DNA from 4 places in the Spongiibacter sp. UBA1325 genome. Region 3 is predicted to be linked to each of the others. Evidence: predicted binding sites of a transcription regulator. Region 3 holds the regulator's gene; each other region holds the start of a gene.

Region 1 (3,265 bases), on a different contig from region 3:
GCATCCACCCCGAGGCCAACGCTCGCACTGCCGTCAATATTGGGGAGAATCATCGCTTCCGGGTGTTCGGGAAGCTCGATGCCATTGAGCGCAAATTGCAGCAAATTGCCGTAGTCGTCGGCATCGCCCACCAATACCGCGCCGAGCAAGTGCTTGCCGCTTTCGCTAACCACTATCTTTTTATAGATCTCGGCTTGTTCATCGATAAAGGTATAGGACTTGGCACCGGGGGTGTTGCCGTGGGCGTCTCCAATCGAGGCAACGTCGACGCCCATTAGCTTGAGCTTGGTGCTCATGTCTGCGCCGGTGAACTGCTTGTCGTCACCGTTGCCAAGGATATGCGCAGCGGCGACGCGGGCCATTTCATTGCCCGGTGCAATCAGGCCAAAGATGCGTTGGTTCCACAGCGCACATTCGCCAATGGCATAGATGGCGGGGTCAGAGGTCTGGCAGTAATTGTTTATGGCGATGCCGCCGCGTTCGCCGATCTTCAGTTCACACTGGCGAGCCAGCGCATCTTGCGGGCGAATACCTGCAGAGAAAACCAGAATGTCGGTTTCCAGTTCTGCGCCGTCAGCGAAGGACAGCTTGTGCACGCAGTGCTCGCCGTCGCCGATGTTTTGCGTGTTTTTCTGGGTGTGCACTTCAACGCCGAGATCTTCGATCTTGCGTCGCAGCAGTGCGCCGCCGCCGTCGTCGACTTGCACCGCCATCAAGCGTGGCGCGAATTCAATGACATGGGTTTTCAGGCCCAGATCTTTAATGGCTTTAGCGGCCTCCAGGCCGAGTAGGCCGCCGCCCACCACGGCGCCCACAGAGGCATTTTTTGCCGCCGCGGTGATCGCTTCAAGGTCTTCGATGGTGCGGTAAACAAAGCAGTTTTCGCGCTCGTGGCCGGGAACAGGGGGAACAAAGGGGTAGGAACCGGTCGCCAGCACCAGCTGGTCATAGTCGTAGTGGCGCCCTGAATCCGTTGTTGCGGTTTTTGCATCGCGATCAATGGCGACAACTTTTTCACCGCATCTAACGTCGATATTGTTTGTCGCGTAGAAGCCATCGGCAACCATGTTTAGCGCGTCGGCTTGTCGCGTTTCAAACCAGGCCGTCAGGTGTACGCGGTCGTAGGCGGGGCGGGGCTCTTCGCCGATTACGGTGATCTGGTAATCCGTCGCGCAGCCACTTTCGACGATTGACTCTAGGAATTGATGTCCAACGGGGCCGTTGCCCACAACAAGCAAGCGCTGTTTATGGCTCATAGTGACGTCCTTTGCTTCTTTCTACCATTGGCAGCACCGGGGAGTGCTGCATTATTAATGTGCCCTGGGGCGTGTAACAGGCATTAAGCAAAAGACGTGCCAGTGGGTTTTGTGTTCATTATGTGTTTGATTTGTAAGGTTTTTATATTTTTGTGGTCGAACTTGGGGCGCATTTTGGTGCTTTGTGGTGTGGCGCGGCTGATTGTTTCTGGGGCGCGCTGCTTCATCGGGGGGCGAAAATTCAGGCCGCAGGCGGTTGGCGGTGGTGGCTGGCACTTGCCTGGTCGCGTTAAGTTGTCGCTAAGTCATATTTATTGCTAACAATATCAATTGCTTAGTGGGCTGGTGTTGATGTTTGGCACGGCGTTTGCTCAGCAGCAAGCAAATTCCTCGTTGGCTGAATGGAGCTACTATGTCGTCCTCTACATTAAATTTGCTCGATCTCAAGCAGGATAAAGTCCGCTTGCTGCATCTGAGCTGGTTTGCCTTCTTCCTGACTTTTGTCGTGTGGTTTAGCCATGCGCCGATGCTGGCCTCTATTAAAGAGGCCTTCGATCTTACCGGGCAGCAAGTGAAAGCCCTGATGATTCTCAATGTGGCGCTGACGATTCCCGCCCGGGTGGTGGTTGGTATGCTGGTGGATCGCTACGGTCCGCGCATTATCTACTCGGCACTCCTCGTTAGTGGCGGCGCCATGTGTATCGCGTTTGCGTTTGCCGACAGCTATGAAACCATCGCGCTGCTGCGTTTTTTAATGGGTTTTATTGGCGCGGGCTTTGTGATTGGTATTCGTCTTGTTGGTGAGTGGTTTCCCGCGCGCCAGGTCGGCTTAGCCGAGGGCGTTTACGGTGGCTGGGGTAACTTTGGTTCGGCGGCAGCCGCGATGACCCTGCCAACCCTGGCGCTGATGTTCGGTGGCGACGATGGCTGGCGCTACGCCATTGCCAGCACAGGTGTGATGGCAATGATCTACGGCGTGTTCTTTTACTCACGTGCGCGCAACACGCCCAAGGGGTCTACCTACTTCAAGCCAAAGAAAAGTGGCGGCTTGGTGGTAACCAGTAAGCGCGACTTGGTGTTTTACATTGCCATGTGCATCCCCATGTACCTGGCGCTGGCAGTACTGACCTGGAAGCTGTCGCCGTCGAACCTGGGTATGTTAAATGGCGTTGCCGCAATGTCGCTTTACGGTGTGTTGGTGGTGTTGTTCATCGTGCAAGTTAGCCAGATTCTGCGCGTTAACCACGACGTATTGAACAATGTAGAAATCCCTGCCATGCAGAAATACCCCTTCAAGCAAGTGGCTATTCTGAACGTTGCCTACCTGGTTACCTTTGGCTCTGAGCTCGCGGTGGTATCGATGTTGCCGCTGTTCTTTATGGAGACCTTTGAACTGACCGCCGTAAAAGCGGGTATGTTGGCCTCCGGCTTTGCATTCATGAACCTGCTTGCTCGTCCCAGTGGCGGCTACCTGTCTGACCGGTTTGGCCGCCGTCGCTCGCTGAGCATTTTGATCTGCGGTTTGGCGGTGGGCTATATGCTGCTCAGTCAGATCACGTCTACGTGGCCGCTGCTGCTGGCAGTATTGGCGACCATGTGTTGCTCCTTCTTCGTGCAGGCTGGCGAAGGTGCGGTGTTTGCCATCGTGCCGTTGGTCAAACGCAGTATGACCGGGCAGATTGCGGGTATGACCGGCGCTTACGGTAATGTGGGTGCAGTTATCTTCCTGACCGTCCTCAGCTTTGTCGATGCTTCCAGCTTCTTTATGGTGATCGCCGCTTGCGCTGCCTTTGTGTTTGTTGCGGTGCAATTTATGGAAGAGCCGCAGGGACACATTGCCGAATACAACGACGATGGCAGTGTGGCGCTGATTGAAGTGAGCTAGTCTGCAACCTCAACTCGAAAAGGAGTGGTGTTTTGCACCTGGATGGTGGACTGAAATTGAGCATAGCCCAGCGCAGTAGCGCTGGGCTTAAGCAGTTTAATGAGGACAGTCTCGGCGCGCGAGT
Region 2 (3,265 bases), on a different contig from region 3:
ACAAGTGCGCCACAGACAAGAAAGTAAAACGTGTCCATTGCGTACTGAAGTTCAAAAATTTGATTTTCCACTGGGATTCCTCCGGAAAAATTTGGGGGCCTACTGCTTTACCACCACCGCGTGGCGGGTAGCCCGCTACTCTTAGATCGCGTCTTCGCCAGCTTCGCCGGTACGAATACGGATCACCTGCTCAAGGGCAGAGACAAAGATTTTGCCGTCACCAATCTTGCCGGTATTGGCAGACTTGCTGATAGCTTCGAGCGTAGCCTCGACATCGCCATCGGCGACCGCTACCTCAATTTTCACTTTCGGCAGAAAGTCCACAACGTATTCCGCGCCGCGGTACAGTTCTGTATGACCTTTCTGTCGCCCGAAACCCTTCACCTCGGTCACGGTGATGCCTTGCACACCGATATCTGACAGGGACTCGCGAACGTCGTCGAGTTTGAAAGGCTTAATAATCGCTGTAATTAATTTCATGTTGTTCTCCTGCTAATAGCCTTGAGGGCAGGCGGGCACTGGAGTACCCGCCGCGATCTAATTACAGGCTTTTTGAGATAGAGAAGACGAAACGGTCGTCTGCAGCGCCGTCAGCCGCCGCGTCGTTGTCAACGTCAGTGCCGTAGTAGGCCAAAGTCAGCGTTACATCAGCAACGTCGTAGTTAGCACCGATCATGTAATCGATGTAGCTATCGTCGTCATCGACCAGGCCGTCTTCGTCTGTGGTAGTTTGACCCACGTGGAAGTCAAGGCTCACGTTCTCCGCCACACTCATGCTGTAGTCGAGGTTAATTACCGTTGCGTCACCGTTGCCATCACCAAAGTAATCAGGTGAATACACCAGGCCGAAGCTGAAGTCTGACACCGATACCGACGCAATATATTCTTGGTAATTCAGTGCCGCCTCATCACCGGGGTACATAAAGTGAACAACACCCAGGTCCAGGCCAACACCTTCAGCAACGTCGAAGGCATAACCGCCGTAGAAATCCATCTCGGTGGTTACTTCGCTGCCGAAGTCGACGTTAGACGCCCAAGTACCAACGTAAAAGCCGTTACCAAAGTCGACGTCAAAGCCGCCTTGGATGGCGCCTTTCTCACTAGTTTGTGAGTAGCCACGGAACACATAGTCCGTTGCCATTGTCACGTTACCGCTAATTTCCGCAGCTGAAGCCGCGAAAGGGGCTGCTGTTACAACTGCTACACCAAGCATTTTTTTCCAAGTGTTCATGTTCTAGTCTCCGATAGTCTTCTCTCGTTGAACGTATGCGGTTAAGGGAAGGCCCTGAACATCACATGCCTAGCTATATGCATGGGGCGTGCCAGGTTTTAAAGCGCCCAAAATCAGGGCTTTCCCGCCACAAAACACCCCTTCACGCCCCTTTCCGCACTATTTCAGATCACAAAACAACAACACACCTGAGTTAAGCACCATATCAGTGCAATTTCACATTACTCTCGTTTGCCGCCCCTAAACAGCGCAAACACCACCGGGAACAAAAACTGTGCACGCTCTGCGACGCCGAGCAAAAGTGCGATAAACTGTCGCCAGCAACGAGAGAGTATCGCCATGGCAAAACCCGACTTTATTTCCCAACTTGCTGAACAGGCCGGGCGCCTGATCAGCCAAGGCCCGGATATTCAGCAAGACATCGAAGCCAAACTGCAGGCACTACTACAAAGCGCCTTCAGCAAGATGAATGTGGTATCGCGAGACGAATTCGATGCGCAAACCGCGGTGCTCAATCGCACCCGCGCTCGTCTGGAAGCCGCCGAGCGGCAGCTGGCCGAGATTACTGCCAGTTTGGAAAGTGCCGAGAATAAATAAACCGTCTTGCGCGCAGCAGGACGGTTGCTCGCAATTGCAAAAATACTCAGGGATTGAGTTATGCCACTGGCCACTGTACACAGCCGTGCGCGCCTCGGGGTAGATGCCCCACTCGTCACCATAGAGGTGCACCTTTCCGCCGGACTTCCGGCCTTCAATATTGTCGGGCTGCCGGAAGCAACCGTACGCGAAGCCAAAGACCGCGTGCGCTCGGCGCTGATCAACTCTCACTTTACCTTTCCCGTCAGCCGCATCACCGTCAACTTAGCGCCAGCAGACCTACCCAAAGAGGGCGGCCGCTTTGACCTGCCTATCGCCATCGGCATCCTCGTTGCCAGCGGCCAATTACAACAACGCGAGACCGAGTCCTATGAGTTCATCGGCGAGCTGGGGCTAAGCGGCGAGCTGAGAACGGTCAATGCTGCCCTGCCCACCGCCCTGGCAACCGCAGACGCATCCAGGCAATTGGTCTTGCCCGCCGGCAGCGCCTCACTGGCAGAGTTGCTCCCCCCGGATACATTGCAGGAGGCCACAGATCTGCTTGGCGTGGTGGCTTTTCTAAAGGGCCAGCAGAGTTTGGGGCCGCCGACAGACGCCGCCGATACACGGCCCGCTGCGTATCCGGACATGCGCGATGTACGCGGTCAGTTGTTGGCAAAGCGTGGGCTGGAGATCGCTGCAGCGGGATTTCACAGCCTGCTATTTAGCGGCCCTCCCGGTACGGGCAAAACGCTGTTAGCAAGCCGGCTGCCCGGTATCCTCCCGCCCCCTACAGAGCAGGAGTGTCGCGAAATCGCCATTGTCCAGTCGATCGTTGGCCAACCACTGCAGCTTCAGCGCCCATTTCGCAACCCACATCACACCGCCTCGGCCGCTGCGCTTGTCGGCGGCGGTAGTAGCCCGCGCCCCGGCGAAATCAGCCTTGCTCATCGCGGCGTGCTTTTCCTCGATGAATTGCCCGAGTACCCACGCAAAGTGCTGGAAGTACTGCGCGAGCCCATAGAATCGGGCGAGGTGGTCATCTCCAGAGCGCGCCATCAACTCCGATTCCCGGCTCGATTCGCTTTGGTAGCGGCAATGAATCCTTGCCCCTGCGGCTTTGACGGCGATCCCCAAAAAGCTTGTCGTTGCACCCCCGACCAAATACTGCGCTATCGCAGCCGTGTATCGGGGCCGTTGTTGGACAGGATTGACTTGCGCCTGCGTCTGAATCGCATGGCCGCTGGTGAGCTACAAGACAGCCCCGAGGGCGAGCCCAGCGACGCCATACGCACCCGGGTGAGTGCAGCGCATCGGCGTCAGCTCAACCGCCAGGGCTGCAGCAACGCCCTACTTGATGCCGGCCAGCTCAGCCGGTTTTGCCGCTTGGATACCGAGGGTAAAGCCTTTATCCGGGACATCGAAGCGCGCATCAACCTCAGTGCACGCGGCCAGCAC
Region 3 (3,265 bases):
CGTCGGCGTTGAATTGCGCATTATCCTCACTGACAAAAATAGAAATTTGTTCCAGTAGGCGTTTCTTGCTGCCCACAGACGTACCGCAGTGGGTACGTCCGGGGCTGAGTATTGAATCAAGGGTCATGTTTACGTTTCCGGAACATCCCCGGGCCTTTAGTGGCCCAGGTTTTTCTCCTTGTGTTTAATAAGCTGGCGATCGAGCTTGTCGGTGAGGCTGTCGATGGCCGCGTACATATCCTCTGATTCACAGGTGGCGAACAGATCGGCGCCGGCCACATGTACGGTGGCTTCAGCTTTTTGAACCAGCTTTTCTACTGACAAGGTAACGTCGGTATTGGTGATATTGTCGAAGTGCCGTTGCAGCTTGGCGAGTTTGTTGTTGACGTAATCGCGAAGTGCCGGGGTAACTTCAACATGGTGACCACTGACGGTTATTTGCATATCTTGCTCCTTCATCGCTGAGAACATCCGGCGCCTCCCGGCGCGTTGTTTGGGCCTTTTGGGGCCTTATTAGACCAGTCTTTTCCGTTCGTTAGAGGGCGGAATGACTAGTGATTCCCTGTACTTTGCAATGGTTCGCCGGGCAACTTTGATGCCTTGCTCGGCCAACAGTTGGGTGATTTTGCTGTCGCTTAGCGGTTTTTTGGGATTTTCTGCGGCAATTAATTTTTTGATTAGTGCACGAATCGCCGTGGAGGAGCATTCTCCTCCGGTATCGGTCGAGACGTGGCTGGAGAAAAAATATTTGAGTTCGTAGATGCCTCTCGGGGTATGCATATATTTTTGCGTGGTAACCCGTGAGATCGTCGATTCATGCATGCTCACCGCATCGGCGATGTCGTGGAGCACTAGCGGTTTCATCGCTTCGTCGCCGTACTCCAGGAACCCGCGCTGATACTCAACAATTTTGGTGGCGACTTTCATCAGTGTTTCGTTGCGGCTCTGCAGACTTTTAATGAACCAGCGCGCTTCCTGTAGGTTGTCGCGAATATAGTCTTTGTCGCTGCTGGTGCCGCTGTCTTTGGCGAGCGATGCGTAGTGGCTGTTAATTTGTATTTTCGGGGCAATGTCCGGGTTTAACTCAACCAGCCAGCGGCCTTCTTTTTTGCTGACGAATACGTCTGGTACCACATACTCTGTTTCGTCGTTGCCCACGCAGTCACCAGGAGTGGGGTTCAGCGTTTGAATGAGTGCCAGGGTGTCGCGCAGTTGGTCTTCTTTTAGCCGGCAGCGACGCATGATTTGGTTGTAATCACGGTTGCCGAGCTGCGGCATGTGCTGCTCGACAATCTGCAGCGCTTCAGCCAGGTATGGGGTGTCTGGGGAGAGCTGCCGAAGTTGAATTAACAAGCATTCTTGAAGGTCCTGGCCGCCAACACCGGGGGGGTCAAACTGCTGGATGAGGTGAAGGACTGCATTCACTTCTTCTATTTCGATATTGTCGTCGTCGAAGGCGTCCACCAGCTCTTCGGGGCTGACGGTGAGCCGCCCCTTTTCATCGATCGCGTCGATGATGGCATCGGCGACGATGCGGTCAAGTTCTGAGAGCCGGCTGAGGTTGAGTTGCCAGCGCAGGTGGTCCTGGAGCGACTCTGAGCTGCCGTGGCGATAGTCATTGTTGTAGTCGTCGTCGGCGCTACCGGCCGCGGAGGAGCTTGGTGCAGAGCTTTGGTAGACGTCTTCCCACTGGCTGTCTACCGGCAAATCTTCGGGGATGTCGCTGCGCTCGGCCCATTCACTGTCGGCGTCGTTGCTGGGCGCCTCCTCAGCAGAGGTCGTTTTGCTGTCAGCCTCATTGGCGTTACTTTCGCTCTGGCTGTTGCTGCTCTGGGGTTCCGGGCTGTCGCTGTCTTCCTCTACTTCCAGCAGGGGGTTGGAGTCCAGTGCCGACTGAATTTCCTGTTGAAGGTCGAGGGTGGAGAGCTGTAATAAACGAATCGCCTGTTGCAGCTGGGGCGTCATGGTCAGCTGCTGACCGACTTTTAGCTGGAGCGATTGTTTCATAGGCAATGACTTCTACTACAACCATACCTGAGGGATTAAATGCCGTTATGTAGTCATAAACGACGATGCTTCAGGGTCAGTGTAGTCCCGCAGCCGCACCGCTGCAATAGGCGTTTAAAGCAATTGCTGTGCCGATTTTTTGATCAAAGGGTAAATGTGTCGCCGAGGTAGATGTCCCGCACGATTTGGTTGTTGAGTACGGCCTCGGCATTGCCCTCAGCAACGATGCGACCTTCGCCAACTATGTAGGCTTTTTCGCAGATATCGAGGGTTTCTCGCACATTGTGGTCGGTAATCAGGACGCCGATGCCGCGCGCCTGCAGGTGGCGAATAATTTGCTGAATATCGTTCACCGATATGGGGTCTACCCCGGCAAAGGGCTCGTCGAGCAGAATAAAACTGGGCTCGGTGGCCAGTGCTCGCGCAATTTCTACTCTGCGCCGTTCCCCGCCCGAGAGCGCCATACCCGGCGATTGGCGAATATGGGCAATGTGAAATTCTTGTAGCAGTGCATCGAGCTTTTCTTTGCGTTGCTTGCGATTCAGGTCGCTGCGGGTCTCCAATATCGCCATGATGTTGTCAGCGACGCTCAGCTTCCGAAATATGGATGCTTCCTGAGGGAGGTAGCCGACGCCGTGTTTGGCCCGACCCTGGATGGAAAGTGGTGTCAGGTCTTTGTCGTCGAGCTGAATGCGGCCACGGTCGGCGTTGACGATGCCGACGATCATGTAAAAACAGGTTGTTTTCCCTGCCCCGTTGGGACCCAACAAGCCGACTATTTCACCGCTGTTAATACTCAGGGAGACGTCTTTGATTACCTCTCTGCCTTTGTAGGCTTTAGCGAGGTTGCTGGCTTTCAATACGGGCATGTTAGCGGGGAGTCTCCGGGGTGTCGGGGGTGGTGCTTGGCGCGGGGCTATCGGTATCACTCACGCCCTGCTGAGGCTGTAGGGTCATTTGTACCCTGCCATCGAGTTTGTGGCTGCCGCCATCGGCAATGACCATTTGCTTGCGCCCGCTGTATACAATGCGATCGCCACTGATCTTTGAGCCTTGATGTCGGATGGTGGCATCTTTTTGCAGCAGGATTTCCTCGGCATTTAGGCTGTATTCTATGAGTCGAGCACTGGCGACCACGACGCCTTCCCCGGCGCGGGGTTGTTGCTCAAAATGGGCGGGGCTGCCATGGGCAATAACCTTGGTTACTTTTCTGTCAGCCTCGACAATAATCAGCTTGTCTGCACGAATAATCAGGCTG
Region 4 (3,265 bases), on a different contig from region 3:
CCGTTCAGGTATTGCGCGCGAATTACATAATTGCCTGCGGGCAAACGCTCGCCGTCCAGGCCGCTACCATCCCAACGAAACGACACCGGCCCCGCCGCCTGCGGCCCTAACGCCACCTTGCCCAGCACCTCACCCGAGGGCGCCAAAATCTCGACATCGACCGCTTGCGTGCTCACCGGCAGTGTTACCTGACCGCTTACCGCGCCCTCTGATGGCAGGGCGACAACATCACTGCCAACCAGCACCTCTTTGCCGATCAGCGAGGACGCATCCAGCAATTGACCGCCGTACAGCGAACTCGTCAGTGCAGCCAGGTTGTCATTCATTTCGCTGATGCCGCTCACTGACGTTAGCTGCGCCATCTGGCTGATAAATTCCGTGTTGTCGGTGGGTTTAAACGGGTCTTGATTCTTAAGCTGCTGCAGCATCAGTTTCATGAAGTCGTCTTGCCCGAGCGAGGAGGCCTCTTTTTTTGCCGTACTCGCCGCACTCTGCTGCTGCAATTGTTCAAGCGTTCGCAATTCCATCATACAGTTCCTACTGTTTACCGAGCTGCAAGGCCCGCAGGGTCAGGGTCTTCACCGTGGAAAACACCTCGGCGTTGTTCTGGTATGAACGGGAGGCGGACAGCATATTGGCCATTTCATCAACGGTGTTCACATTGGAGCCGTAAACGTAGCCCTGCTCGTCTGCCATCGGGTGGCCCGGCTCATAACGCTTGGGAACGGGAGCATTGCTCTCGCTAATACCCACAACCTCGACACCGGCGACGCCCTGCTGGCGGTCCAGCACGGTGGCAAAAACCGGTTGTTTTGCGCGGTAGGCAGCCTGTTCACTGCTGGCCACCGTATCCGCATTTGCCATATTGCTGGCGGTGGTATTCAAACGCAGCATTTGCGCGTTCATCGCCGCAGCGGCAATATCAAGGGGATTCGCCATCGCTTATTGACCTCCCTGAAGAATCGATTTAATTCCAGAGAACTTACTACTCAGAAAACTCATAGTGGCCTGATAGCGCATGCTGTTATCGGCAAATGCCGCTTGCTCCACATGGCTCTCCACCGTATTGCCGTCCACTGAAGGCTGCTGAGGCACGCGGTACATCACCGGCGCCTGCCCCGCCGCTGGAGCAACCGCTTCGGTAATATGCGCTGCATTGCTGCGACTGAGCGATAACTGCTGGCCCTGCGCTGCCTGGCCCAGTGCTTGTTTAAAGTCGATATCGCGTGCCTTGTAGCCGGGCGTGTCAGCATTGGCTATATTGGCGGCCAGCAGTTCGGTACGCTGCTGGCGAAGCAGCAGTGCCTGCTGGTGTATACCGAGTGCCTTATCAAAATTAATCGCCATAAATCTGTCTCGCTAAAGTTATGGGCTGCGCTGCCGATACACTGGATAAGGGCGCAAAGCCTTTGGCGTTCGACATGTCCGACGCAAAGCGCGTGCCACTTTTTTATTCTTATATTTTTCAATAACTTATAAAACCGACGCCAACAAACCGTCGGTTTTTCGGCAAGCCCTTGCCGCCAGTTTCACCGGCGAGCGGCAAGTCTTTGTCACGCCTTCTAACACTCACTCTATTTCGCAAAACTGGCATAGCAATTGCTGCTTAACTCATAAAGCCGCCGCGCCGACAAAAACTTGGCGCCGCAAACTAGTAGTGAGGGAATAAGGTGTCATGATCTGGCGCGTAGCAATCACCATCGCTCTCCTGAGCAGCGTCTGCCCGAGCACTCTGGCAGACGCTGGCGTGGAGTCAGCGCAGCGTATTAGCGCTACTGCCAGCCAGTTCATTGCTAAACGCCACCCCTGGCAAAATGAGAACACCCGTATCACCGTGGGCGAACTCGACCCGCGCACCCGTCTGGCAAAATGTAGTCAGCGACTACAGGCCTTTTTGCCGCCCGGCGCGAGCATCCGGCGGCGCACGACGGTAGGCGTGCGCTGCGAAGGTGTTAAGGAGTGGAAGGTGTACCTGCCGGTAACGATCGCGGCATTCACTAAGGTCATGGTGAGCAAGCACCCTATCGCTGCCGGCCAGCGAGTGACTGAAGCGGATATCACTTGGACAGAGCGCGATGTATCAAGCCTGTCATACGGATACCAAAAGGGCCTTGGTGGTCAGGGAATGCTCAGCCGACGAAGTATTCCCCAGGGCGCGGTTATCACCGCGAATATGCTGGAGGCCCCAGCGATGATAAAGAAAGGACAAGAGCTCAAGCTCATTAGCCGCAGTACTGCCATTAACGTCAGCATGAAGGGACGTGCCCTGCAGGACGCGGCGAAGGGCGCTCGAATACGGGTGGAAAATATCAGTTCAGGCAAACAGTTAGAAGGTATTGTCATTAGTGGTAATACGGTACGAATCGAATAAAAAAAAGCTAAAGTTTTTATCGATAGCTGCCGTTAACTGTCATAAGGCATACCATCAACGCCAATGTAATGAGGAATTATCATGGTCGATCGAATTAATGGCGGCCCACTCGGCCAGCCAAGAAGGCTCGACAGTAACCCGTCTTCAAACGCGACCAACGCCGCGGATGCCGGTGCCACGTCGCCGCTCGAATCGGCAAGCACACCAGCTGCTGATAGCAGCCTGGTTGATCGCGCTCGAACCGCAATTGCCGGCAGCGACGGTATCGACCGCCAAAAAGTGGAGGCGATTAAAACCGCAATTCGCAACGGTGAGTTCACTGTCGACAGCGAACAGGTGGCAAAGGCCTTTGTCGACCTGGAACGACTGACAGATCCTAGCGCATGATGACCGATACCGAGCAACAGTTACTGGCCCATAGCCAGCGCTTTGAAGCGCTGTTAAACGAAGAGTTGGCAGTGCTGCGCGACCACGGCGACGCCGACCGCCTGCGCGAGCTTGCAGAACAAAAAATGGATTGCTGCCAGCAATTAGAGACGCTCGAGCGCCTGCGCCAACAGCAGCAGCCAGAGCGGGCGATGTCTGCGGAGGTGACTCAGAGCCTGCGCCGCTGTCGCGACCTGAATGAGCGTATCGGCAGCCTGCTTAGTCGACAGCAAGATTACAATGAACAGGCCATGCACATCCTCGGGCTGGGCAGCCCCACCCTGCGTACCTATGGCGCCGATGGCCAAACAGGCGCGTCAGCCTACAGCAGACGCCTTGGCGAAGCCTGAATACAAACAACGCAGTCTTATCAGCACCGCGCCGGCGCCCGCCGGCGCTAGAAAAGGCTGAGCTGCTGTTGCTCTACCGGCGCGGCGAAACGAACACCCACACCAATCAAGCGAACCG

The links. Region 3 encodes sigma-54, which starts transcription at its own class of promoters, with help from an activator protein. Its sites were predicted from a motif close to TGGCACANNNNTTGCNNT; they were not measured.
Region 1: a site for sigma-54 is predicted at 1,613-1,630, ahead of B3K78_RS05380 (NarK family nitrate/nitrite MFS transporter). Genes of this name have one in related genera too.
Region 2: a site for sigma-54 is predicted at 1,308-1,325, ahead of B3K78_RS08865 (TorF family putative porin). Genes of this name have one in related genera too.
Region 4: a site for sigma-54 is predicted at 1,428-1,445, ahead of flgB (flagellar basal body rod protein FlgB). Genes of this name have one in related genera too.

The regions. Positions count from the first base shown of each region.
Region 1 covers NZ_DBTD01000005.1:58,434-61,698, reverse strand. The annotation lists gene nirB (nitrite reductase large subunit NirB) at 1-1,256, opposite strand, end outside; gene B3K78_RS05380 (NarK family nitrate/nitrite MFS transporter) at 1,669-3,141, shown strand; gene B3K78_RS05375 (bifunctional protein-serine/threonine kinase/phosphatase) at 3,198-3,265, shown strand, end outside.
Region 2 covers NZ_DBTD01000009.1:75,143-78,407, forward strand. The annotation lists gene amtB (ammonium transporter AmtB) at 1-71, opposite strand, end outside; gene glnK (P-II family nitrogen regulator) at 142-480, opposite strand; gene B3K78_RS08865 (TorF family putative porin) at 542-1,231, opposite strand; gene B3K78_RS08870 (accessory factor UbiK family protein) at 1,571-1,828, shown strand; gene B3K78_RS08875 (YifB family Mg chelatase-like AAA ATPase) at 1,889-3,265, shown strand, end outside.
Region 3 covers NZ_DBTD01000001.1:28,163-31,427, forward strand. The annotation lists gene ptsN (PTS IIA-like nitrogen regulatory protein PtsN) at 1-127, opposite strand, end outside; gene hpf (ribosome hibernation-promoting factor, HPF/YfiA family) at 157-444, opposite strand; gene B3K78_RS00155 (RNA polymerase factor sigma-54) at 514-2,007, opposite strand; gene lptB (LPS export ABC transporter ATP-binding protein) at 2,151-2,876, opposite strand; gene lptA (lipopolysaccharide transport periplasmic protein LptA) at 2,878-3,265, opposite strand, start outside.
Region 4 covers NZ_DBTD01000006.1:163,194-166,458, reverse strand. The annotation lists gene B3K78_RS06565 (flagellar hook assembly protein FlgD) at 1-530, opposite strand, end outside; gene flgC (flagellar basal body rod protein FlgC) at 538-939, opposite strand; gene flgB (flagellar basal body rod protein FlgB) at 943-1,347, opposite strand; gene flgA (flagellar basal body P-ring formation chaperone FlgA) at 1,676-2,371, shown strand; gene flgM (flagellar biosynthesis anti-sigma factor FlgM) at 2,453-2,758, shown strand; gene B3K78_RS06540 (flagellar protein FlgN) at 2,755-3,147, shown strand; gene dinB (DNA polymerase IV) at 3,195-3,265, opposite strand, start outside.